DNA from 2 places in the Weissella sp. LMG 11983 genome. Region 1 is predicted to be linked to the other one. Evidence: a T-box and tRNA genes for the amino acid it is inferred to sense, from the RefSeq annotation. Region 1 holds a T-box; the other holds one or more tRNA genes.

Region 1 (11,975 bases):
GAAAGCAACGTAAACGAAATGTTGGAAGTGGCTGTTAAGGCTGCTGACCAAAAGCGCGCTGAAAACTTGGTCGCATTGGATATCCACGAGATTAGCTTGGTATCAGATGCATACTTGATTTTTGATGCCCCAACGCAACGTCAAGTTTTGGCGATTGTTGACGAAATTGAAGACAAGATGGCTGAAGCTGGCTTTGAGTTGAAGCGTCACGAAGGTCGTCGCGAAGGTGAATGGGTCTTGATGGACTTTGGTGATTTGTTTGTGCACGTCTTTAAGGACGACATGCGCCAATTCTACAACTTGGAAAAGTTGTGGGGTGCTGCACCTGAAATCGACATCGACCAATGGATCGTTAAGGAAGAATTCTAATGAATTACCAAACTTTTGCGAAGCTGTATGACGACTTGTTTGACGAAGCAGCCTACGCAGATTGGTTCCAATACGCAACCAAGTTCATTAAGAACAAGGATGGTAAGTTATTGGAGCTAGCCGGTGGTGCAGGACGCTTGGCGATTCAATTGAAGCAAGCTGGTTATGATGATATTTCAGTTTTGGACTTGTCTACTGAGATGTTGGCACTAGCTGCGCAACACGCCCAAGAAGCTGAATTGGACTTGCCGTTGATTGAAGGCGACATGCGTGAATGGTCAGACTTTGATGAGCGTTTTGCAACGATTACATCATTTGCGGATTCATTTAATTACTTGGCTAATGAAGACGAAACGTTGATGGCGTTCAAGCAAGTTGCTGAGCACTTGCAAGACGGTGGGCAATTCTTGTTTGATGTGATTTCACCATGGCAAACGGACGTTTATTATCCTGGTTATATGTATAACTGGCATGATGATGAAACGGCGTTTATGTGGTCATCATATGGGGTTGAAGAACAACCGCATACGGTGGAACATGAATTGACATTCTTTGTTTATAACGAAGACATTGATGGCTTCCAACAATTGCAAGAAGTACACACTGAACGCACATATTCTTTGGACACATACAAGCGTTTGTTGACTGAGGCTGGCTTCACAAACATTGAAGTGACGGCTGACTTTGGTCGAGCAGAGGTGACTGATGAGTCACCACGCTGGTTCTTTAACGCAACGAAAGCGTAATCTTTGGAGGACAACATGGAGGCAGTTGGATTAGTAACTGAATATAATCCATTCCATAATGGACATGCCTACCATGTCGCCCAAGCAAAGGAAGTTACTGGTGCTGACACAGTTGTGGCTGTCATGAGCGGTAACTATGTGCAACGTGGGTTACCCGCCATTTTCGATAAGTGGCGACGTACGGAATTAGCCTTAGCGGGTGGGGTCGATATCGTTTTTGAACTGCCCTTCGCTTTTGCTGTGCAACCCGCACATATTTTTGCACGTGGTGCCGTACAACTGCTAGCGGATGCCGGCGTTTCAAGTATCGTTTTTGGTGCCGAGCATGCTGAGTTGGATTTCTTAGCGCTCGCACAGCAGGCCCGTGACCGCTTGGTGGCGGATGAACATTTCTCAGCTGATTATTCACAAACCTATGCCACAGCATTTAATGATGTTCTGGCTGAGGTTGTTGGCTTCCGATTGACGGATCCGAATGACATGCTTGGGTTTGCTTACGCTACGGCCGTTATTGAACTTGGTTTAGCGGATAAGATTCGCCTACAACCGATTTAACGCATTAAAGCTGGGTATCATGATACGACGCTTTCGGATGATCACATTGCGAGTGCAACCGCGCTACGTGAGTTGATTAATCAGGAGGCACCTGCAGCTGAATTTGCTGACTATGTTTCGCAACCTGCAGCTGAATTGTTAGCACAAGGTGCGCAAACGGCTGATTGGTCTGAAACGTGGTATGATGCGCTGCGTTATAAGGTATTGACCACTCCAATCGACGAATTGGAAAACATTTATCAATTGACCGACGGGTTGGCCTACCGTCTTAAAGAAACCATTGAACGGGACACAACAGCTGACTATGAGACGTTTATGACAACGTTTAAGTCAAAGCGTTATACGCAGGCGCGCTTGCAACGCACGCTGTTGTACACTGTTTTGAATATAACGGATGCTGAGATGCAAACGGCGATGCAACGACCTTATTTGCGCATGTTAGGTGCAACAACGATCGGTCGCCGATATTTGAAGCAACAACGTGAGTCATTCACGTTGCCGTTGATACATAAAGTTGAGAAGGATGACCTGACTGGAATCTTAATGCTTGATTACCGAGCTGGTCGCTTGTATCAACAGTTCTCACGGACACGTCAGGACAAAGCGTCACCGCTAGATACGGGACGTATTCCAGTTTTTATAGAAAGAGGATAATCACATGAAGTGGCAATATGCTGAACTCCAAAAGTACAAGACTAAATCATTGCAATTCAGTGAGGTCGTTGATTTGAAGGAGCCTTTGTTGGCAACTTTTGGTGACGTTGTATTGGACGTTACACCGCTGACGGTTACTGGATTTGCGCAAGCTGATCGTGAAGATATCATTATTCACGCTAACGTGAATGGGAAGTTGGTGACGCCATCAACGCGTTCATTGACGCCGGTTGAAATGGATGTTGATTTCGATATCGATGAAGTTTACTTGCAAAACGAAGAGCACGCTGATCGTTACGAAATCGAAGACTCAGTTATTTTGATTGAAGATGGGTTGATTGATTTTGATCAAGCGTTGATGGAATACGTTGCTTTGTCAGTGCCACTTCAAGTCTTGACGGAAGAAGAGAAGGACCAACCAATGCCAGAAGGTAAGGGCTGGGCTGTCATTTCTGAAGACGATTTTGAACAAAAGCAAGAAGAAGCACCAGCACAAGCCAATACACCTTTGGCTGGCTTGGCAGATTTGTTCAAGGACGAAGATTAAAAAATGAACGCTTACCGGCGCTGAACCGGTGGGCGTTTTTGCACATTTTGATGGGGAAGGAAAGTTTGCATAATGGCTAAGCCAAAAGAAACACCAATGATGAAACAATATAACGAAATTAAGGCGCAATACCCTGATGCGTTTTTGTTTTATCGTCTAGGCGATTTTTATGAATTATTTAATGATGACGCGGTGTTAGGGTCACAACTTTTGGAGTTGACGTTGACACAACGTAATAAGAATTCTGCTGAACCAATTCCGATGGCGGGTGTGCCTCACCACGCCGCACAAAACTATATCGATATTCTGGTTGATAAGGGTTATAAGGTTGCCGTTGTTGAGCAAATGGAAAATCCGGCTGAAGCTGAGGGGATGGTTCGCCGTGAGGTTGTCCAACTGGTGACACCTGGAACACGTATGCGCAACACAGCGGATGCGGCTAAGGAAAACAACTACTTGGTTAGCTTATCAATGACGCCAGTTGGTGGCTTTGGACTGGCTTATGCGGACCTTTCAACTGGTGAAGTGAAGGCGACGTCGGTTTCAGCAACGAACGGCGTTTTGAATGAAATCAGCCGTTTGGAGACGAAGGAAATTGTGACGAACGCTGAGTTGCCCGATGAATTGATGGCCAACCTCACAAGTTTGGGTATCTTGGTTTCTAAGCAAGAAGAAGGGCCAGCCAACGCTGAAACGTCATATTTGACGCAACAGCTGGAAGTGCCAGAACAAAAAGAAGCGGCTGATATTTTGTTGGCTTATTTGTTCACAACGCAAAAGCGTTCATTGGATCACTTGCAGATGGCAACGCCTTATGAGATTGCGCAATACCTCAAGTTAGACCGTAATTCACGTGCTAACTTGGAATTGACGGTTAACTTGCGTACGCAACAACGTTCAGGCACACTTTTGTGGTTGTTGGATAATACCAAGACAGCGATGGGGGGGCGTGCATTGAAGCAATGGTTGGAGCAACCGTTGCTTGATCGCGAGACCATTGAAGCCCGCTATGACAAGATTGGTGAATTGTTAAAGGACTTCTTCTCACGCGCGGCTTTGCAAGAAACGTTGAAGTCTGTTTATGATTTGGAACGTTTGGCTGGCCGTGTCGCCTATGGTACGGCGAATGGTCGTGACTTATTGCAACTACGTAATTCATTGCGCCAAGTGCCGGATATTATGGTGACGCTTGGTGATTTAGACCCAGCTGTCTTTGGTGATTTGCTACGTCGCATGGATCCAGTGTCAGATATCGAAATCTTGATTTCAAAGGCGATTGCCGAGGAACCACCTATTTCAGTTACTGACGGTGGTGTGATTCGCTCAGGATACAACAGCCGTTTGGATGAGTACCGCGATGTGATGAAGGGCGGTAAGAAGTGGCTAGCCGAGCTGGAAGCCAAAGAACGTGAAGCCACTGGTATTAGTACATTAAAGATTGGTTTCAACAAGGTCTTTGGTTACTACATTGAAGTTACGAAGGCTAACATTGGTAAGCTTGACCCTGACCGTTACACGCGTAAGCAAACGTTGGCAAATGCCGAACGTTTCATCACGCCTGAATTGAAGGAACGCGAGCAGATCATTCTGGAAGCTGAAACAAAGTCGAGCGATTTGGAATACCAATTGTTCACCGAGGTACGTGACCAGATTAAGGACAACATTGCCCGTATTCAAAAGTTGGCGGCAACTTTGGCTGAACTGGACGTTTTGCAATCACTTGCGACGGTAGCTGAGCAGTACAAGTTCACCCGCCCAACCTTGGTTGATAGCCAAAAGTTGGTTATCAAGGATGGTCGCCACCCGGTTGTTGAAAAGGTGTTGGGCCACCAATCATACGTTGCTAACGACGTCTACATGGACGAAGACGAAACGATTATGCTGATTACTGGACCGAACATGTCTGGTAAGTCAACGTACATGCGCCAATTGGCCTTGACAGTCGTGATGGCACAAATTGGATCATATGTCCCTGCTAGTGAGGCGGAACTACCAATTTTCGACCAAATCTTTACCCGTATTGGGGCCGCCGATGATTTGATTTCTGGAAATTCAACGTTCATGGTTGAAATGGCCGAAGCCAATACAGCATTGCAAAATGCGACGAAGCGTTCACTGATTTTGTTTGATGAGTTGGGCCGCGGAACGGCAACGTATGACGGTATGGCTTTGGCACAAGCGATTATTGAGTATGTTCACAATAACACCAAGGCCAAGACGCTCTTCTCAACTCACTATCACGAATTGACGGCATTGTCAGATGAGCTTGATCATTTGCGCAATGTCCATGTTGGTGCAACGGAAGAGAATGGTGAATTGGTCTTTTCACACAAGGTTTTGACAGGTCCAGCTGACCAAAGTTACGGTATTAACGTGGCGAAGTTGGCTGGCTTGCCAGACTCATTGATTGCCCGGGCATCTGATATTTTGGCAAGTCTTGAAGCCCAAGATGTGACGATTTCAGAAACGTTAGTACAACCACAACCAGTATCAGCCAAGTTAGCTGAACTACCAGTTACGCCGACACCTGAGCCAGTTGTTGAAGAAGATACGCAGCTTGACTTGTTTGCGTTGGAACCAGCAGTTGATCCTGCGCTACAAGCCATTTTGGATGAAATTAAGCAAACCAACATCGCATGACGCCACTTGATGCGATGATGAAACTAAATGAGTGGCAAAAGCAAATGAAGTAATAAGAGGGCTGCGTTATGGCAGAAATTCATGAATTATCAGATATTTTAGCTAACCAAATTGCGGCCGGTGAGGTTATTGAACGACCTGCATCTGTTGTCAAAGAATTGGTTGAAAATGCAATTGATGCTAACAGTCATCAAATCGATGTGCTGGTTGAAGAGGCTGGTGTAAAGTCGATTCGCATTATTGACGATGGTGATGGTATTGAGGCTGATCAAGTTAAGAAAGCGTTCTTGCGTCATGCGACGTCTAAGATTACGTCACGTAATGATTTGTTCCGTGTGCACTCGTTGGGGTTCCGTGGTGAGGCGTTGCCATCAATCGCGTCAGTTGCGGATGTTGTCCTAGAAACGGCGACTGCTGATGCGCCACAAGGTACGCGTGTTCACTACAAGGGTGGGGAACTACTTGAAGAAGTCGGTACTGGGGCACGCAAGGGAACCGATATTACGGTGTCAGAGCTGTTCTTTAACACCCCAGCCCGTTTGAAGTACTTGAAGTCACAATCGACGGAATTAGCACAGATTGTGGATGTGATTAATCGTTTAGCGATGAGTTATCCTGATATTTCATTCCGTCTATCACACAACGGCAACGAAGTAATGCGTACAGCAGGTAACGGCAATCTACAACAGGTCATTGCTTCGATTTACGGTGTACAACAAGCCCGTAAGATGTTGGCGATTTAGGCTGAGGACAATGACTTTGAGTTGAACGGTTATATCTCACTGCCTGAATTGACGCGTGCTAATCGTTCATACATTTCAATTTTGATTAACGGACGTTATATCAAGAACTTCAACCTGAGTCGCGCTCTTGTTAAGGGGTATGGATCAAAGTTGATGGTCGGTCGTTTCCCAATTGCTGTTTTGCAAATTACGATGGATCCGCTATTGGTCGATGTGAACGTGCACCCACAAAAGCATGAAGTTCGTCTTTCTAAGGAAAGTCAGTTGATGGATTTGATTGAGCGGACAGTTAAGGAACGCTTTGCGAACCAGAATTTGATTCCGAACGCCTACGAAAACTATCTAGGCGAGGAGCAAAACGCAGCTGAAAATGACGAGGCGTTCTTGGCGCAGCTAAACGAATCGTCAAAGCCATATGTTAGCTCATATGCACCGGATACACCTGCCAATCACCCAGCCCCTATGTCGACAGCAGATTACGAAAAGCTGGCTGATAACTTCTCGGTTGATGATATTGCGCCAGTTGTTGTGCATAATGCAGATGAGCTTGATGGAACCGCGGTGAGTGAATTCGCTGAAAAGTATCAAGATGCCGATGCAGTTAACCCCTTTGATGAAGGGGGCGTGACGATGGCAGCTGAGCAAGAATCACTAGACCTGAAGGATGACACCATTACGGCGGTTGATGAGCACGGGCAAAGCTTCCCCAAGCTTGACTATATTGGTCAAATGCACGGTACGTTCTTGTTTGCACAATCTGAAGAAGGGTTGTACTTGATTGACCAACACGCTGCCCAAGAGCGTGTGAAATATGAGTACTACCGTGAAGAAATTGGTAAAGTCGGCATGGAAATGCAGAAGTTGCTGGTGCCAATCGTGTTGGAATATCCTAAGATCGATATCTTGAAGATTCAATCACACGAAGCCGAGCTAGCTAAGGTTGGGTTGCATTTGGAGCCATTTGGGGACGACGCGGTGATTGTCCGTGAACACCCGGGTTGGTTTGAGAAGGGACAAGAAGAAGATACGATTCGTGAAATGGTTGATTGGATTTTGCGTGATGGCAATCTAACGACTGCCCAGTTCCGTGAGCGTACGGCGATTATGATGGCCTGCAAGCGATCAATCAAGGCTAACTGGTCAATGAATGACTTCGAGGCCAAGGGCTTGATTGATCAATTGTCACACTCAGAGAACCCATACAACTGCCCACACGGACGCCCTGTTTTGGTAACGTTCTCAACTTTGGACATGCAAAAGATGTTTAAGCGTATTCAAGATTTACACGAATCTTGGATTGAATACGATAACCACCCCTTTTAATTTGAAAGTGTTTCGTATTCGCAATATACTTGTATCAACAAATACGAAATGACAGATTTTAAAAGAGGTAGATTATCATGAAGGCTCGTGTATTTTACGCTACAATTACTGGTAACAATGAAGATGTTGCGGACGTTATCATCGACACGTTCGAATCAGAAGGTGTTGAAGTGACGAAGGAAGACATCTCAATGATTGACCCACACGACATTTCAGCCGATGAGACTGACATCGTGGTGGTTGTACCTTACACGTTTGACAAGGGAACTGTTCCTGATGAGTCATTGGACTTCTTTGAGGACTTGGAAGACGCTGATTTGACTGGTATTGTCTATGGTGTTTCAGGTTCTGGTGATGACTTCTACGGTAAGGACTTTGCCGTTGCTATCGACAAGTTCGAAGCGCAGTTTGAGAAGTCAGGCGCTACTAAGGGTGCCGATGGTGTCAAGGTTAACTTGAGCCCTGATGTTGAAGCAACTGAAGAGTTGCAAGCATTCACGAAGGCTTTGATTGAAAAGGCTAACGCTTAATATAAACGATTATTAGAACCGGGAGTTGTCATGTTACAACTGCCGGTTTTATTATTTGACTTCACGGACAAAATTTGCTTCTTTAGACTTCGGAAACAAATCACAATTCAGCCATATATGACTTGTATGATATTTCTAAATTAGAGATAGTCATATGGGGGAAACATTATGGCAGATTATTCAGCAATGTCGACGGGTGTTGGAAAGTTGAACTATTCATTTTCAACATCTACTGCAGCCGAATTTGGCGTAAAAGTAGAAAACGCAAGCGGTCGTCCGAACCACTATCGCGAAGCACAAATTAAGCGCATTCAAGATCGTGTGGCAACTAAGCCAGATATCACGTTTGCGCGTTTGCGCGCTGATTTGAATTTGGAAACAGCTGATTTGCGTCAACTGGCGCGTGAAGCGGGTGTTGAACTACGATAATTAACTTAAAAATCCGATGTTTTTCTATCTGAAACATCGGATTTTTTATTTATTTATGAACGAAAAGTCGATATAAGAAACAAAAAATCGCGTTTTTACGAACAATGGCGTATAATAGGAACTATCTTAAAGAAAAACATCGTCAATGTACGGTTATTGGGGGGCTATCATGGCTAACTTTACATCAATGTCAACAGGGGTCGGACAATTAAACTATACCTTTGCAACGTCTGCAGCATCAGAATTTAGCGTGACGGTTGAAAACGAAAGTGCCCACAAGAGTGAGTATCGTGAGCGTCAAATCAAGCGTATTCAAGATCGTGTCGCCAACAAGCCAGGGATTTCATTTGGGCGACTACGTTCGGATTTACATTTGGAATCTTCTGAATTGCGTCAACTAGCGCGTGAGGCTGGCGTAACTTTGCAATAATTAACTAAATTTATTGAAACTCAAAAAGATTGGTAGCTGATACCAATCTTTTTGTTCGTTTAAAAATAATTTGCTGATGATTGACTTGTCCACAGACCTTTCTGGCACTAGAATAGACTGACTAAGAGAAACGAAAGGGGCACCTAATGAGTAAGCTAATACGGCGAGTCGTGCCGGCTGTCTTGGTAGGAGGTGTCGTAGCCGGTGGCTATTACGGGTACCAAGAGAACACGTTGAATATCCGCGGCACAATTCAACACGAAGAATTGAAGCAACGGGTTAAGGTGTCTAATGAGAAAATTAACCTATCTGATCGACAAGCTATTGTTAATCGGATGATGAAGGAAACCCACCGCGCTGAAGGCTTGCATAAACAAGGCTTTGTCAGCATGCCATCACTGGGAATTTTGCAACCAATCTTCGATAATGCATACAGTGAGGTTGGCTTAGATGCTGGGGCAAATTATGCGAATCGCACGGTTGATGATCCGGATGGTAAACAGGTGCCGCTTATGGGACAAGGGAATTACGGCTTAGCTAGTCACAATTTTAATGATGGTAAAACTGGCTTTTCTGCCTTGCAGGAAAGACTTAATCAGGATGCGCCTTACCTTGTTGATGGTGAACTGAAAGGGAGCGATTGGTTAAATGGCCAGCCAATATACATGGCAAACCGGTCAGGTATTTACGAATATAAGGTGACGAACCAAATCTTGGTAAATAAGGGAGATACCAACGTGTTGCGCCAAACACAATCACCGCAACTGACGATTATCAGTTGCTTATTTCCAAGTACGCAATATCGTATTATTACGAAAGCGTCATTGGATAAGTCGTGGGAATGGCACGATGCACCAGATAAGATCGTTCACTATTTTGACTTGACGGTCCAAAAGACTAATGCTCATGCGTCATGGTTTAATCCTGGCGAAGAAGAAGGCGTTAACTAATGATGCACCAACAGTTAAGGGTTTCATTTTTCGAGTTTTCGAGTATAATAAGTTAAGAATAAAGCGTTGACGAAGATAAGTCGTTGAACAAGATTGTTTATAGAGAGTTTGCCATCGGTGGGAGGCAGATAACGGTCGTTGAACGGTACTACTTCCAAGCGAACTGGTGAACCAGTTCCGTTTCCCGCGTTAAGGGACGATGAGGTGAGGGGGAACCCTCTCGAATTCGGGTGGTACCGCGTGCAAACGTCCCGTTACGACAAGTATAATTGTTGTAACGGGACGTTTTTGTTTTTCGCGCGTCAAGTCGCACGCAGATTAAATAGGAGATTACACAATATGGCAGATGTAAAGATTACATTCCCAGACGGTGCTGTGAAGGAATTCCCAGCTGGCGTAACGCCGTTGGAAATTGCTAACGGTATTTCAAAGTCATTGGCTAAGAAGTCTGTTTCAGGTAAGTTGAACGGTCACTACGTTGGTATGAACGATGGCATTCAAGAAGATGGTGCTTTCTCATTGATTACAAAGGATGATGCAGAAGGATTGCAATTGTTGCGTCACTCTGTTTCTCACTTGTTGGCACAAGCTTTGAACCGTTTGTACCCAGACCAAATTCACTACGGTGTTGGTCCAGCCATCGACAACGGTTTCTACTACGATACTGATAAGGTTGAGGGTAGCCAAATTTCAGCTGAGCAATTCCCTGAGATTGAAAAGATGATGAAGCAAATTGCTTCAGAAAACTTGCCAATTGTTTCTCGTGAGATTACGCGCGACGAAGCTTTGGAAATGTTCAAGAACGATCCATACAAGATTGAATTGATTAACGACTTGCCAGCCGATGAGCACATCTCAATTGCTGTGCAAGGTGAGCACGTTGAATTGGATCGTGGTGGTTTGGTACCATCAACGAACTGGATCAAGCACTTTAAGTTGACGTCAGTTGCTGGTGCTTACTGGCGTGGAAAGTCTTCAAACCCAATGTTGCAACGTATTTACGGAACGGCATTCTGGACGGCTGAAGACTTGGATGCTGAAATGAAGCGCCGTGAAGAAGCTAAGGAACGTGACCACCGTAAGATCGGTGCCGAGCAAGACTTGTTCTTCACGTCTCAAGAAGTTGGTGCTGGTTTGGCTGTTTGGATGCCAAACGGTGCTGCTATTCGTCGTACGTTGGAGCGTTACATTGTTGACCGTGAAGTGCAAGATGGTTACCAACACGTTTACACGCCAATCATGTCAAACTTGAACTTGTACAAGCAATCAGGTCACTGGGATCACTACCGCGATGACATGTTCCCACCTATGGATATGGGTGATGGCGAGTTCTTGGAATTGCGTCCAATGAACTGCCCATCTCACATCATGGTGTTTAAGCACAAGCCACGTTCATACCGTGAGTTGCCATTCCGAATTGCTGAATTGGGAATGATGCACCGTTACGAGAAGTCAGGTGCCTTGACTGGTTTGTCACGTGTTCGTGAAATGACGTTGAACGACGGTCACACGTTCGTTATGCCAGACCAAATCGAGGACGAGTTCAAGAAGATTTTGGGCTTGATGATCGACGTATACGCTGACTTTGATATCACGGATTACCGTTTCCGTTTGTCATACCGTGACCCTGAAAACACGGAAAAGTACTACGATGACGATGACATGTGGGACAAGGCACAAACGATGTTGAAGAAGGCCATGGACGACATGGAGTTGGATTACTTCGAAGCTGAAGGTGAAGCTGCGTTCTACGGACCAAAGTTGGACGTGCAAATCAAGACGGCTTTGGGTGGTGAAGAGACGTTGTCAACGATCCAATTGGACTTCTTGTTGCCTGAGCGTTTCGATGTTACTTACGTCGGACCAGATGGTGAATTGCACCGTCCAGTTATGATCCACCGTGGAATTATTTCTACGATGGAGCGCTTCACGGCTTACTTGACTGAAATGTACAAGGGTGCGTTCCCAACTTGGTTGGCACCACACCAAGTACGTATCATTCCTGTTAACCGCGATGCTCACGGTAAGTTCGCTAAGGACTTGGCTGATCGTTTGATCA
Region 2 (11,975 bases), 250 kb from region 1:
CGACACCGTCAGCCTTTGGAGCTGATGCTTCGGCACCGTCGGCAGCAAATTCTTGTGCCAAACGTTGTGCTTCTGCATTAGCGGCTTCGATGTTAACGATTAAATCGTCATCATCCATGTCACGCAATTCGATCTCACGATCATCTGCGTCCAAGACCTTCATGTCCAAACCAAGAGCTTGCAATTCCTTAACCAAGACACGGAATGACTCCGGAACACCTGGCTTAGGGATTTGGTCACCCTTAACGATGGCCTCGTAAGTCTTAACACGACCAACAACGTCATCTGACTTGTACGTCAAGATTTCTTGCAAAGTGTGCGCAGCACCGTAGGCCTCAAGGGCCCAAACTTCCATTTCACCGAAACGCTGTCCACCAAATTGCGCCTTACCACCAAGTGGTTGTTGCGTAACAAGTGAGTAAGGTCCGATTGAACGGGCGTGCATCTTGTCGTCGACCATGTGGGCCAACTTCATGTAGTGCATGATTCCGACAGAAACACGCTTGTCGAAGGCTTCACCAGTACGACCATCATACAAAACAGTCTTACCATCTGATGGCAAACCAGCTTCCTTCAAAGCGTCCCAGATATCCGCGTCACGGGCACCGTCAAAGACAGGTGATGCGATGTGGATACCCAATTCGCGAGCAGCCATACCCAAGTGCAATTCAAGCACTTGTCCGATATTCATACGAGATGGCACACCCATTGGTGACAACATAATGTCGATAGGCGTTCCGTCTGGCATGAATGGCATGTCTTCTGAAGGCACGATAACTGAAACAGTTCCCTTGTTACCGTGACGACCGGCCATCTTGTCACCAACTTGAATCTTACGACGTTGTGCGATGTAAACACGAACCATCATGTTAACACCTGGTGCCAATTCGTCACCGTTCTCACGGGTAAAGATACGAACGTCTTGAACGACACCGCCACCACCGTGAGGAACACGCAATGACGTATCACGAACTTCACGGGCCTTCTCACCGAAGATGGCGTGTAGCAAACGCTCTTCAGCTGACAATTCAGTAACACCCTTAGGCGTAACCTTACCAACCAAAAGATCACCGTCTTCAACTTCAGCACCGATACGGATAATTCCGCGCTCATCCAAGTTCTTCAATTGCTCTTCACCAGTGTTAGGGATTTCGCGAGTGAACTCTTCAGGGCCAAGCTTCGTATCACGAGCCTCTAATTCGTATTCTTCAATGTGGATTGACGTGTAAACATCATCGCGGATCAAACGTTCGTTGATGATGATGGCATCTTCAAAGTTATATCCTTGCCAAGTCATGAAGGCGATCAATGGGTTTTGTCCCAAAGCCAATTCACCTTGCTCCATTGATGGACCATCGGCCAAAACTTCGTCGGCATCAACTGCATCCCCAACCTTAACGATTGGACGTTGGTTGTAGTTCTTACCAGCGTTTGAACGACGGAACTTCATCAATTCGTACTTATCAAGTGAACCATCTTCGCGACGAACGCGGATTTCGCGACCGTCAACGTACTCAACCGTACCAGGGTACTTAGCAATAATGGCAACACCGGCGTCGTGGGCAGCCTTGTATTCGATACCCGTACCAATCAATGGTGCGTGTGGATCGATCAAAGGAACCGCTTGACGTTGCATGTTGGCACCCATCAAGGCACGGTTAGAGTCATCGTTTTCCAAGAAAGGAATTGCGGCCGTGGCAACGGCAACAATTTGCTTAGGAGAAACGTCCATGTAGTCAACTTGGTCGATAGAAACTTCGACGTTTTCCTCACTCTTACGAGCCAAAACAACGTCAGAAGCAAATGATCCATCTTCGTTCAAAACTGAGTTACCTTGGGCAACGATGAAGTTATCTTCTTCGTCGGCCGTCAAGTAGTCAATCTTGTCCGTAACCTTGTGAGTCGTCCAGTCAACACGACGGTATGGCGTCTCAATGAATCCGTAACGGTTAACACGACCGTACGTAGCCAATGAGTTAATCAAACCGATGTTAGGACCTTCAGGCGTTTCGATAGGGTCCATACGTCCGTAGTGCGTGTAGTGCACGTCTCGGACTTCATAACCGGCACGGTCACGAGTCAAACCACCAGGTCCCAAGGCAGATAGACGACGCTTGTTCGTCAATTCTCCAAGAGGGTTAGTTTGGTCCATGAATTGTGACAATTGTGATGAACCGAAGAACTCCTTAACAGCTGCCACAACAGGGCGGATGTTAATCAATTGTTGTGGTGTAACCGTATCTGGGTCTTGGATAGACATACGCTCACGAACCACACGCTCCATACGGCTCAAACCGATACGGAATGTGTTTTGCAACAATTCACCCACACGACGGATACGACGGTTACCCAAGTGGTCAATGTCGTCCGTTGCGCCGATGCCCAATGGCAAGTTCAAGAAGTAGTTCATACCAGCGATAATATCAGCTGGTTGGATCGTACGAACAGATTCGTCAAATTGACCGTTACCGATCACTGGCAAAACCTTTTCAGGATCCTCTGGGTTTTCAACCAAGATAGTTTGCAACGTCATAGGCGTCGTCACAACACCTTCGTCTGAAGGCGTAAATGTCGTCGTCTTAAAGTCGTCGCGGTCAAGGAATGGTGCCAAAGCAGCCATAACCTTCTTGTCGACAACCGTTCCCTTTTCGGCGATAACTTCACCAGTATCAGGGTCGGCCAACGTCTCACCCAACGTCAAGCCCATCAAACGCGTCTTCAATGACAACTTCTTGTTGATCTTGTAACGACCAACAGGTGCCAAATCGTAACGCTTTGGGTCGAAGAAGCGAGCCGTCAACAAGGCACGAGATGAATCGGCCGTCTTTGGCTCACCTGGACGTAGGCGTTCGTAGATGTCCTTCAAGGCCTCTTCGACACGTGAGTCGTTGATGTCCTTGTGAACGTCCTTATCCAACGTCAATGAGATTGAATCGTATTGGTCACCCAAGATTTGCAAAACCTCTGAATCTGATCCGTAACCCAAGGCACGAACCAATTCAGTAACAGGCAACTTACGCGTACGATCGATACGTACGTAGCTCAATCCCTTTGCGTCTGTTTCAAATTCCAACCAAGCACCACGGCTTGGGATGAACGTCGTACCATAGTTAGGACGACCGTTCTTGTCCAATTCCTCGTTGTAGTAAACACCAGGAGAGCGAACAAGTTGTGAAACGATAACACGCTCAGCTCCGTTAATTATGAACGTACCTGATGGCGTCATCAATGGGAAGTCACCGAAGAACACGTCTTGTGACTTGATTTCACCAGTTTCTTGGTTCGTCAAGCGCAATGTTACGTGCAATGGTGCTGAGTAATTTGCATCGTGGTTACGAGCTTCTTCTACTGTGTACTTAGGCTCCATGAGCTTATAGTCCACAAATTCCAATGACAACTTTCCTTGGAAATCTTCGATTGGCAAAATGTCAGTGAACATTTCACGCAATCCTTCATCCAAGAACCAGTTGTATGAGTCCGTTTGGATCTCAATCAAGTTAGGCAAATCAAGGACTTCCTTGATTCGTGCGTAACTGCGACGAACACGGTGCTTACCGTACTTTACAAGCGTTCCTACCAAGTTTTCCACCTCGCTTTGATTTGGCCAACTGCGCACACCAGTTTCTTTACAGTTTGATTACAAAATCTGTTTTTTACCGGTTTTTGAGTGCAAAAAAGACAACGACATTTTCGACTTCGAAAACGCCACTGCCCCTGCTATAAAGGCTTTCAGGGACAATATTTCCTGTCAGCCGTTGTCTATGCACAATTAAACTACCTTATAGTATACAAGAAAAAGCAAGCATTATCAAGGTTTGCGTCCTTTGTCAATACTCGCTTTTTCAAATAAATTATGGTTATTCTGTGACCGTCTCTTTTGGCTCAGCCTTGGCCTTCACGTTAATCGTGATTTCGCCGGCCTTCGCACCGATTGTCACAACATCATTCGTTGTAATCTTGCCGCTCAACAATTCCTCTGACAAACTATCTTCAACCTTCGTTTGTAGCGCACGACGAATTGGACGGGCACCGTATTCAGGATCGAAGCCAGCTTCAGCCACCGCATCAATAGCAGCTGGCGTCATCTTAACATCGAAACCTTGTTCTGAAATACGCTTCAACACTGACTTGGCCATCAACTTCACGATTTGGTGTAGTTCTGGCTTCGTCAAAGCGTGGAAGACCACGACTTCGTCAATACGGTTAATAAATTCTGGACGGAACGTCTCACGCAATGTTTGACGAACAGTTGCATTCATTGCGTCGTAGTCCTTAGACTTGTCGACCGCACCGAATCCAACTGACTTCTCATCACGCAAACGCGTTGCACCCAAGTTAGACGTCATGATGATAATCGTGTTACGGAAATCAACCTTACGTCCCTTAGCATCCGTTAGGTAACCGTCGTCGAATACTTGCAACATCAAGTTGTAGATGTCTGGGTGAGCCTTTTCAGCCTCATCCAACAACACAACTGAGTATGGGTTACGACGAACCTTTTCAGTCAATTGACCACCTTCGTCATAACCGACGTAACCAGGCGCTGAACCGACCAAACGGCTTGCTGAGTAGGCTTCACGGTATTCAGACATATCAACACGAATCATGTTATCTTCTGAACCGAACATCGCTTCAGCCAACGCCTTAGCCAATTCAGTCTTACCAGTTCCGGTAGGTCCCAAGAACATAAACGTTCCAATTGGACGTTGTGGATCCTTCAAACCTGAACGAGCACGACGGATGGCACGGGCGATTGCTGAAACAGCTTCGTCTTGACCGATAACACGGTCGTGCAAAACCCTCTCCAAGTTCAACAAACGCTCTTGCTCTGACTTTTCCATTTGCGTTAGCGGAATACCAGTTTGCTCTGAAACCACTTCAGCAACATCGTGCGTCGTCACTTCCAAGTCGTAGTTTGACGTACCTTCAGGTTGCTCAGCATCACGTTCGGCGATGTACTTATCAACCTTCTTCTTTTGCGTCATTTCCTTCTTACGAAGTTGCGCTGCCAATTCAAAGTCCAAAGACTCGATAGCGGCATCCTTTTCAGCGCGGATCGCTTGCAACTTCTCTTCCAACTTAGCCAATGGCGTCTTGTGACCTGAACGATCGATACGGACCTTAGCCGCAGCTTCGTCCATGATGTCGATGGCCTTGTCTGGCAAGAAGCGGTCCGTGATGTAGCGAACTGACAACTTAACAGCGTCAACAACTGCATCATCTGAAATGGCAACTTGGTGGTGTTGCTCATAACGTGACTTCAAGCCCTTCAAGATTTCAATTGCATCGGCTTCCGTTGGCTCATCAACTTGCACTTGGGCAAAACGACGCTCCAACGCAGCATCGGCTTCAATGTACTTTTGGTACTCATCCAACGTTGTCGCACCAATCGTTTGCAACTCACCACGAGCCAAAGCTGGCTTCAAGATGTTTGAGGCGTCGATGGCACCTTCTGCACCACCCGCACCAATCAACGTGTGCAACTCATCAATGAACAAGATAACGTTTCCGTCGCGTTGGATTTCGTCGATAACCTTCTTCAAACGGTCTTCGAACTCACCACGATACTTCGTGCCGGCAACCAAAGAACCCATATCAAGCATCATCAAACGCTTCTTCGCCATGTCAGCTGGTACATCCCCAGCAACAATCTTTTGTGCCAAACCTTCAGCAATCGCCGTCTTACCAACACCAGGCTCACCAATCAAGACTGGGTTGTTCTTCGTACGACGTGACAAAATTTGGATGACACGCTTAACTTCAGCAGAACGGCCGACAACTGGATCCATGCGGTGCTCACGCGCTTGTTGCGTCAAATCACGCGCCAATGAATCAAGGGTTGGCGTTCCTTCTTGTGCTTGTTGGTTACCACGACGGCCACCACGAGCATCCTTCTTGCGGGCCGTATCATTGATACCAAGCTTACGCAAAATCACACGACGCATCTCACCAGGATTTGCATCCAATGAAATCAAGATACGTGATGACAAAATTGAATCATCAGCCAACAATGCCAACAAGATGTGTTCTGTACCAACGCGGCCTTGTTGCATGTTGCGTGCTTCTTCACCAGCCATTTGCAAAACTTCACCAGCCTTTGGTGAGTATGGCAAGTAAGCTTCCTTTTCAGCACGTGACAACGTACCGTAACCCGTGAATCGCTCAATCTCCTCACGAATATCATCGTCAGAGATATTAAATTGTTGCATCACCTTGCTGGCGATACCTTCCTTCTCGATGGCCAAAGCCAACAAAAGGTGCTCAGTACCAACTGCTTGGTGCTTAAAATACTTTGCTTGTTCTTGCGCCAAAACAAGTACGTTCTTGGCGCTTGGTGTGTATTGATTATCCATATTAATTACGCTCACTTTCAAACCGCATTCGGTTTAATAATTGACGTAGCAATCGTCCGCGTAGACGTCCTTCAACTTGAACATCCCCAACGTCCAACGCTTCCTTCGACAACATTGTCAGCAACAGCTCCTGCTCCCGTTCCGTTAATATCTCATCGCGTACTAGGCTTGATAAAATATCGCGAACCTCACGAACACTCACTTGATCAGAAAGACTTGATAACAATTCTTCAATATAATGAGGATCAGCCCTCAGCGGCACCCGCTCAATGCGGATAAAGCCACCGCCACCACGCTTTGAAATCACGCGATACCCTTGTTGAATTGAAAACCGTGTCTTAATGACATAGTTGATCTGCGAAGGCACAACGTTGAATTCGTTCCGCAAGCTCTGCGCGCCGAATTTCAATCTGTTCTGATTGCTGCAAAATCTGTTTGAGATATGCTTCGATATAGTCTGACATATTTTGTTCAGCCATCTTCGTGCCTCCTTGACCAATGTTGACATTATTATAGAACGTGCTGTTCACTCATGCCAATAATTCGTCACGTCGTTTCTGACTTATGGTAAGTTTACCATTAAACACAAAAACCAAACAAAAAATTTCACACTTAATCGATTATGTAAATCGTACCAAACAAGTTTGCCTATTCAGTTCGAAATCTTGTGGTAAAACACGACAGAAAAACCACCAAGTTATTACTTGATGGTTTTCCCAATCGATGGGCCTAGCAGGACTCGAACCTGCAATACCCGGTTCGTAGCCGGGGTGTTTATCCAATTAGCATATAAGCCCATTATTTAATTAATTTGATCCTATAAAGAATCAGAAGCGAACAACGGGATTCGAACCCGCGACCTCTACCATGGCAAGGTAGCGTTCTACCAACTGAACTATATTCGCATCAAATGCCGACTACTGGATTCGAACCAGCGACCCCTTCATTACTAGTGAAGTGCTCTGCCAGCTGAGCTAAGTCGGCATGTCTATCGGATAACCGATAATACGGATGACAGGAATCGAACCTGCACGCCCGAAGGCACTGGAACCTAAATCCAGCGCGTCTGCCAGTTCCGCCACATCCGCAACAGACGTCTTTTCAAGTTATTCGCTTGAAACAACTTTTATATAATAACAAGTACAGAAGCAAGTGTCAACACTTTTTTCAAACTTTGTTATTTTGGAACGCTTGGCAGCGGCCCCGGTAGGCATGTCGCCTAACCACTTGATATATAATACTCGCCTCGATGCCGTTTGGCAATACTTTTTTTCATATAAAAAACGCATTTCATACAAAAAAGGCGACCACCCGTCGTGATCACCCTTCTCTCTAATTATTTAGTTGCCGTAATGTCATAGTTGCTCTTGCCGAACATACCACGCCAAGTTGTTGCGAACCAGTTCGCACGTGGCTCTTCTGAAACTGAGACCAACTCAACTTCAGGGGCACCCGTCAACCAGTCGTTGGCTGCTGCAAATGATGATTCCAATTGCGCCGTTCCCAACTTCTCGTTTTGCTTCAATGGTGCTGTGATTTTCTTGCTCAACTTTGCGTTGACTGCCTTCGTCGTTGCTGACTCACCAGCTGGTACGAAGAACGTAGCCGTTCCCTTAGTCTTGTATGAAACCTTACCGTCCTTGGCCGTCAAAACTGAGACCGTGTTCTTAGCCGGCTTCAAACCTAAGGCCACCTTTTGCACCTTAACCGCATCGTCAGCCTTCTTAACCATTGTCAAAGTTGCATTGAACTTAGCAGCGGCATCAGCATTGTCACCTGAATTCAAAACAACTGAGACAACCGGACGGCCTTGAATCTTCGTTACACCAACAAAGTTTCCACCGGCGTTAGGTGTCGTTCCTGTCTTCAAACCAAGCCAGTTCAAATCAAACGTTTCGTTACCCAACAATTCGTTCGTGTTGTTCATCGTTTCAGTACCACCTGAAACAGCAGGGAACTCAACCGTCTTTTGTTGTGCCGTCTTCAAAACGTCAGGGTAATCCACTACCAAGCGACGAGCCACCACAGCCAATTCACGGGCTGACATTTCGTTTTCAACATCGTCGTCAGCTGATGAGTCCTTAAACTTCTTCATGTCGCCGTTCGTCAAACCTGATGGTGAGTAAATCTTCACACCAGCAATGCCCCAGCTCTCCAATTTAGCTTCCATCATCTTTTCAAACTTAGCTTGGCTACCACCCAACAAGTTTGCCAACAACAAAGCAGCACCGTTTGAAGATGGCACCATCATCGCGTCGATCAATTGTTGTACTGTGTACGTCTTTTCAGCCGTCATTGGTGTATTTGCCACTGACAAGTCTTGACTGAAGGCCGCGATATCCTCAGGCACCTTCACCTTTTGTGACAATGAAATCTTACCTGACTTAACCGCTTCCTTAACCATGTACATCGTAATCAACTTAGTCGTTGAAGCGATTGGCAAACGCTCCGTTCCGTTTTGGTCGGCGATAACTTGACCAGTTTGGGCGTCAACCACAACACCCGCCTTCGTTGATTGTAGGCCTGGGTCAACCAAAGCGGCACTCGCGCTCGTCCCAACTGATGCCAACACACCTGCTGCCATCAACCCCACCATCATTTGCTTCGTAACCTTACGCATATCTTTTCCTCACTCTTATCGCGCCACAGTCATCGTTCCGTAACGCATTACTTAATATACTTATTATTTACAAATAACTTATGCATTATTTGCCTGAAATATGAAGAAAATGTGGTCGTGTGGAAAAGAGGTTTGGTGGTTTGTGTCCGACCTGTCGGTCGGAGTGCTTGGCCCCTTCTAAGGCACGCTAACACGAACTGACCATGACCTGCAGGGAGCGCGAACCACAGCAAGCTGCGTTTCCCTTTACCTCCCGTGGCTCTAAGCGGGAAACCCGCTAAGAACCCACACCTGCGGGTCAAGGCCAGTACGTGTCTATACGCGCGGCAGGGCCAAGCACAGCAGCCAATCGATACTCTATTTGTTTGATTTTCATCCACCATCTTACTGCAAAGTGAACTGTTCACTCTTTTATTTTCCGGTAGATGTAAATCTCAAACAGACAAGAACATCTCGACTGCTGTGGCTGGGGGCGCCCCGCGTATAGAACGAGGAGTGGCTAAATATGTGGCAGTAGCACTTAGCGGTTTTACCGCTTAGTGCTATAAGGGGTAAAGGTGCACCGAGCTTGCTCGGGACTCCGCCCGCCACTATTTTGACACTCCTCGTTTAGCGGGCCTAAAGAAGCCCCCAGCCACTCGACGCAACGCGTCGACACTAATCACTACATAAAAACCCAAAAACAAAAAAGCCCAACAACCAAAAACGATTGTTGAGCTAAATAATGTTTAATTTTACAACGTGTCTTCTGGCACGATCTTGTCGGCACCGAAGTATGGACGCAAAACTTCAGGAATCGTAACCGTTCCGTCTTCGTTTTGGTAGTTCTCCAAAATAGCAGCAACCGTACGTCCAACAGCCAAACCTGAACCGTTCAACGTGTGTACAAATTGCAACTTACCTTCTTCGTCACGGTATTGGATACGTGCGCGACGTGCTTGGAAGGCTTCCGTGTTTGAAACTGATGAAATCTCACGGTAGATGTCTTGCTCAGGCATCCAAACTTCCAAGTCATAAGTCTTGGCAGCTGAGAATCCCATGTCTCCCGTTGACAACGTGATAACGTGGTATGGCAAGTTCAACTTTTGCAAGATGTTTTCAGCGTTAGCCGTCATGTCTTCCAATGCTTGGTATGATTGCTCAGGCTTCGTAAACTTAACCATTTCAACCTTGTTGAATTGGTGCATACGAATCAAACCACGTGTGTCGCGTCCAGCTGAACCAGCTTCTTGACGGAATGATGGTGAAACAGCCGTTACTGAGTATGGCAACTTGTCAGCATCGATTACTTCTTCGCGGAAGTAGTTCGTCAAAGGCACTTCGGCCGTCGGAATCAACGTCATATCGTCGTTAGTTCCAACACGGTAAGCGTCTTCCATGAACTTAGGGTATTGTCCCGTACCAAACATAGCAGCATCCTTAACCATGTATGGCGTGATCATTTCCTTGTAACCTTCCTTTTGGTGCTCGTCCAACATGAAGTTGTAAACGGCACGCTCTAGGCGGGCACCTTGACCAACGTAGTAGACAAAGCGAGCACCGGCAACCTTAGCACCGCGCTCCCAATCCAAGATACCAAGGTCTTCACCAATTTCGTAGTGGGCCTTTGGCTTGAAGTCGAATGAAGGAATTTCTCCCCAAGTACGCTCTTCGCGGTTAGCTTCTTCGTCAGCACCAACTGGAATCGTTGGGTTTGGCAAGTTAGGGAAGTGCAACATGCGGTCTTGGATAGCCTCGTCAACCTTGGCAACTTCTTCGTCCAATTCCTTGATCTTTGCAGATACTGCTTGCATCTCGGCAATCGTCTCTGAAGCATCTTCCTTGTTGCGCTTCTTCAAACCAATTTCGTCTGAAACCGTGTTACGGCGAGCCTTCAACTCTTCAGTTTGTACCAACAATTCGCGACGCTTAGCATCGTCAGCAATCAATGCATCAATTTCTGATGGATCAACACCACGCGTTGCCAAACGTTCCTTGACGCTTTCCGTTTCGTTACGGATCAACTTCATATCTAACATATTCTTATTCTCCTAATTAATCACGCAAACCCAATTCATCAATCTTTTCGTCGATCAATGCCAAAACCGCCTTAGCGGCTTCTGGGTCATTCACAAAGTCGTGCTTGTCACCATCGATACTTAGCTTTGGTGAACGATCATAACTTTCGAACCAAGCAATGTAGCGTTCGTTCAACTTCTTGTAGTAATCGTACAATGATGGATCGTGGTCGATTTGCTCAAAGTCACGACCACGCTTTTGAATGCGGGCCAACATCGTATCGAAGCTAACGTGGATGTAAATCAACAAATCTGGCGTCTTCACGATGGCATCGTCAGAAAAATCAACTTGCTCCATCATGTTGTTCAACAAATCACCGTAGATAGCAACTTCAGTTTGCGTTGCACGTTCCAAGTCAGCGTTCAATTGGAACAACAACAAGTCCTCAAAGATTGAACGGTCGATAACGTTCAACTTGCTTCCTTGTGCGTCCTTGATGTTATCCATACGCTTGTTCAAGAAATAATTTTGTAGCAAGAACGCGTACTTCTTTGGATTCTCGTAGAACAAAGGCAAAATTGGGTTGTCATCTACGGACTCATAAAATGCTTCACTTCCCAAGTGCTCAGCGAGCATCGTCGTCAAACTGGTCTTCCCAGCTCCAATAGTTCCCGATAATACAATCATCGTGTCGTCCTGCTTTCTCAAATCATAATTAATTCTATTTTAGCAAATTTTGCGCGTGCTTAAAACTCCCTTATTTAGTTAAGCGGTCGCTGTATTTTGCCGTGTACTCTTCAAGCGCTGGAATATCCTCGCTCTTGGTCTTGTTGTAATCGCCACCGGCATTACCAGTGTATTGCTCAAGAGAAATATTTTGTTCCTTGATCACCTTGGCAGCGGTCATGCCAACATAGCGCATGTGCCATTCCTCGTGAGAATAGCCGGTTGAACTCGTTAAGTCAGCTGGGTAACGGACAATCAAGCCATACTTGTAGGCATTG

What was found. A T-box is a leader RNA that pairs with one kind of tRNA and senses whether it is charged. The one in region 1 lies ahead of thrS (threonine--tRNA ligase), so its partner is inferred to be a tRNA-Thr.
Region 2: it has a tRNA-Thr gene. The T-box ahead of thrS (threonine--tRNA ligase) is inferred to sense a tRNA for this amino acid. The anticodon was not compared.

What each region holds. Positions count from the first base shown of each region.
Region 1 is NZ_JAOZFD010000001.1:528,804-540,778, reverse strand. Features, by position in the region: gene rsfS (ribosome silencing factor) at 1-369, shown strand, start outside; gene OIT45_RS02915 (class I SAM-dependent DNA methyltransferase) at 369-1,115, shown strand; partial or broken gene OIT45_RS02910 (nucleotidyltransferase) at 1,131-2,324, shown strand; gene OIT45_RS02905 (YceD family protein) at 2,329-2,871, shown strand; partial or broken gene mutS (DNA mismatch repair protein MutS) at 2,944-5,564, shown strand; partial or broken gene mutL (DNA mismatch repair endonuclease MutL) at 5,580-7,577, shown strand; gene OIT45_RS02890 (flavodoxin domain-containing protein) at 7,655-8,107, shown strand; gene OIT45_RS02885 (hypothetical protein) at 8,276-8,536, shown strand; gene OIT45_RS02880 (hypothetical protein) at 8,706-8,966, shown strand; gene OIT45_RS02875 (class A sortase) at 9,113-9,916, shown strand; T-box leader at 9,974-10,173, shown strand; gene thrS (threonine--tRNA ligase) at 10,256-11,975, shown strand, end outside.
Region 2 is NZ_JAOZFD010000001.1:776,368-788,342, forward strand. Features, by position in the region: gene rpoB (DNA-directed RNA polymerase subunit beta) at 1-3,589, opposite strand, end outside; gene OIT45_RS04200 (ATP-dependent Clp protease ATP-binding subunit) at 3,858-6,353, opposite strand; partial or broken gene OIT45_RS04205 (CtsR family transcriptional regulator) at 6,355-6,832, opposite strand; tRNA gene OIT45_RS04215 (tRNA-Arg) at 7,078-7,150, opposite strand; tRNA gene OIT45_RS04220 (tRNA-Gly) at 7,186-7,258, opposite strand; tRNA gene OIT45_RS04225 (tRNA-Thr) at 7,265-7,337, opposite strand; tRNA gene OIT45_RS04230 (tRNA-Leu) at 7,360-7,441, opposite strand; gene OIT45_RS04235 (serine hydrolase) at 7,690-8,973, opposite strand; gene serS (serine--tRNA ligase) at 9,708-10,991, opposite strand; gene OIT45_RS04245 (deoxynucleoside kinase) at 11,008-11,658, opposite strand; gene OIT45_RS04250 (D-alanyl-D-alanine carboxypeptidase family protein) at 11,729-11,975, opposite strand, start outside.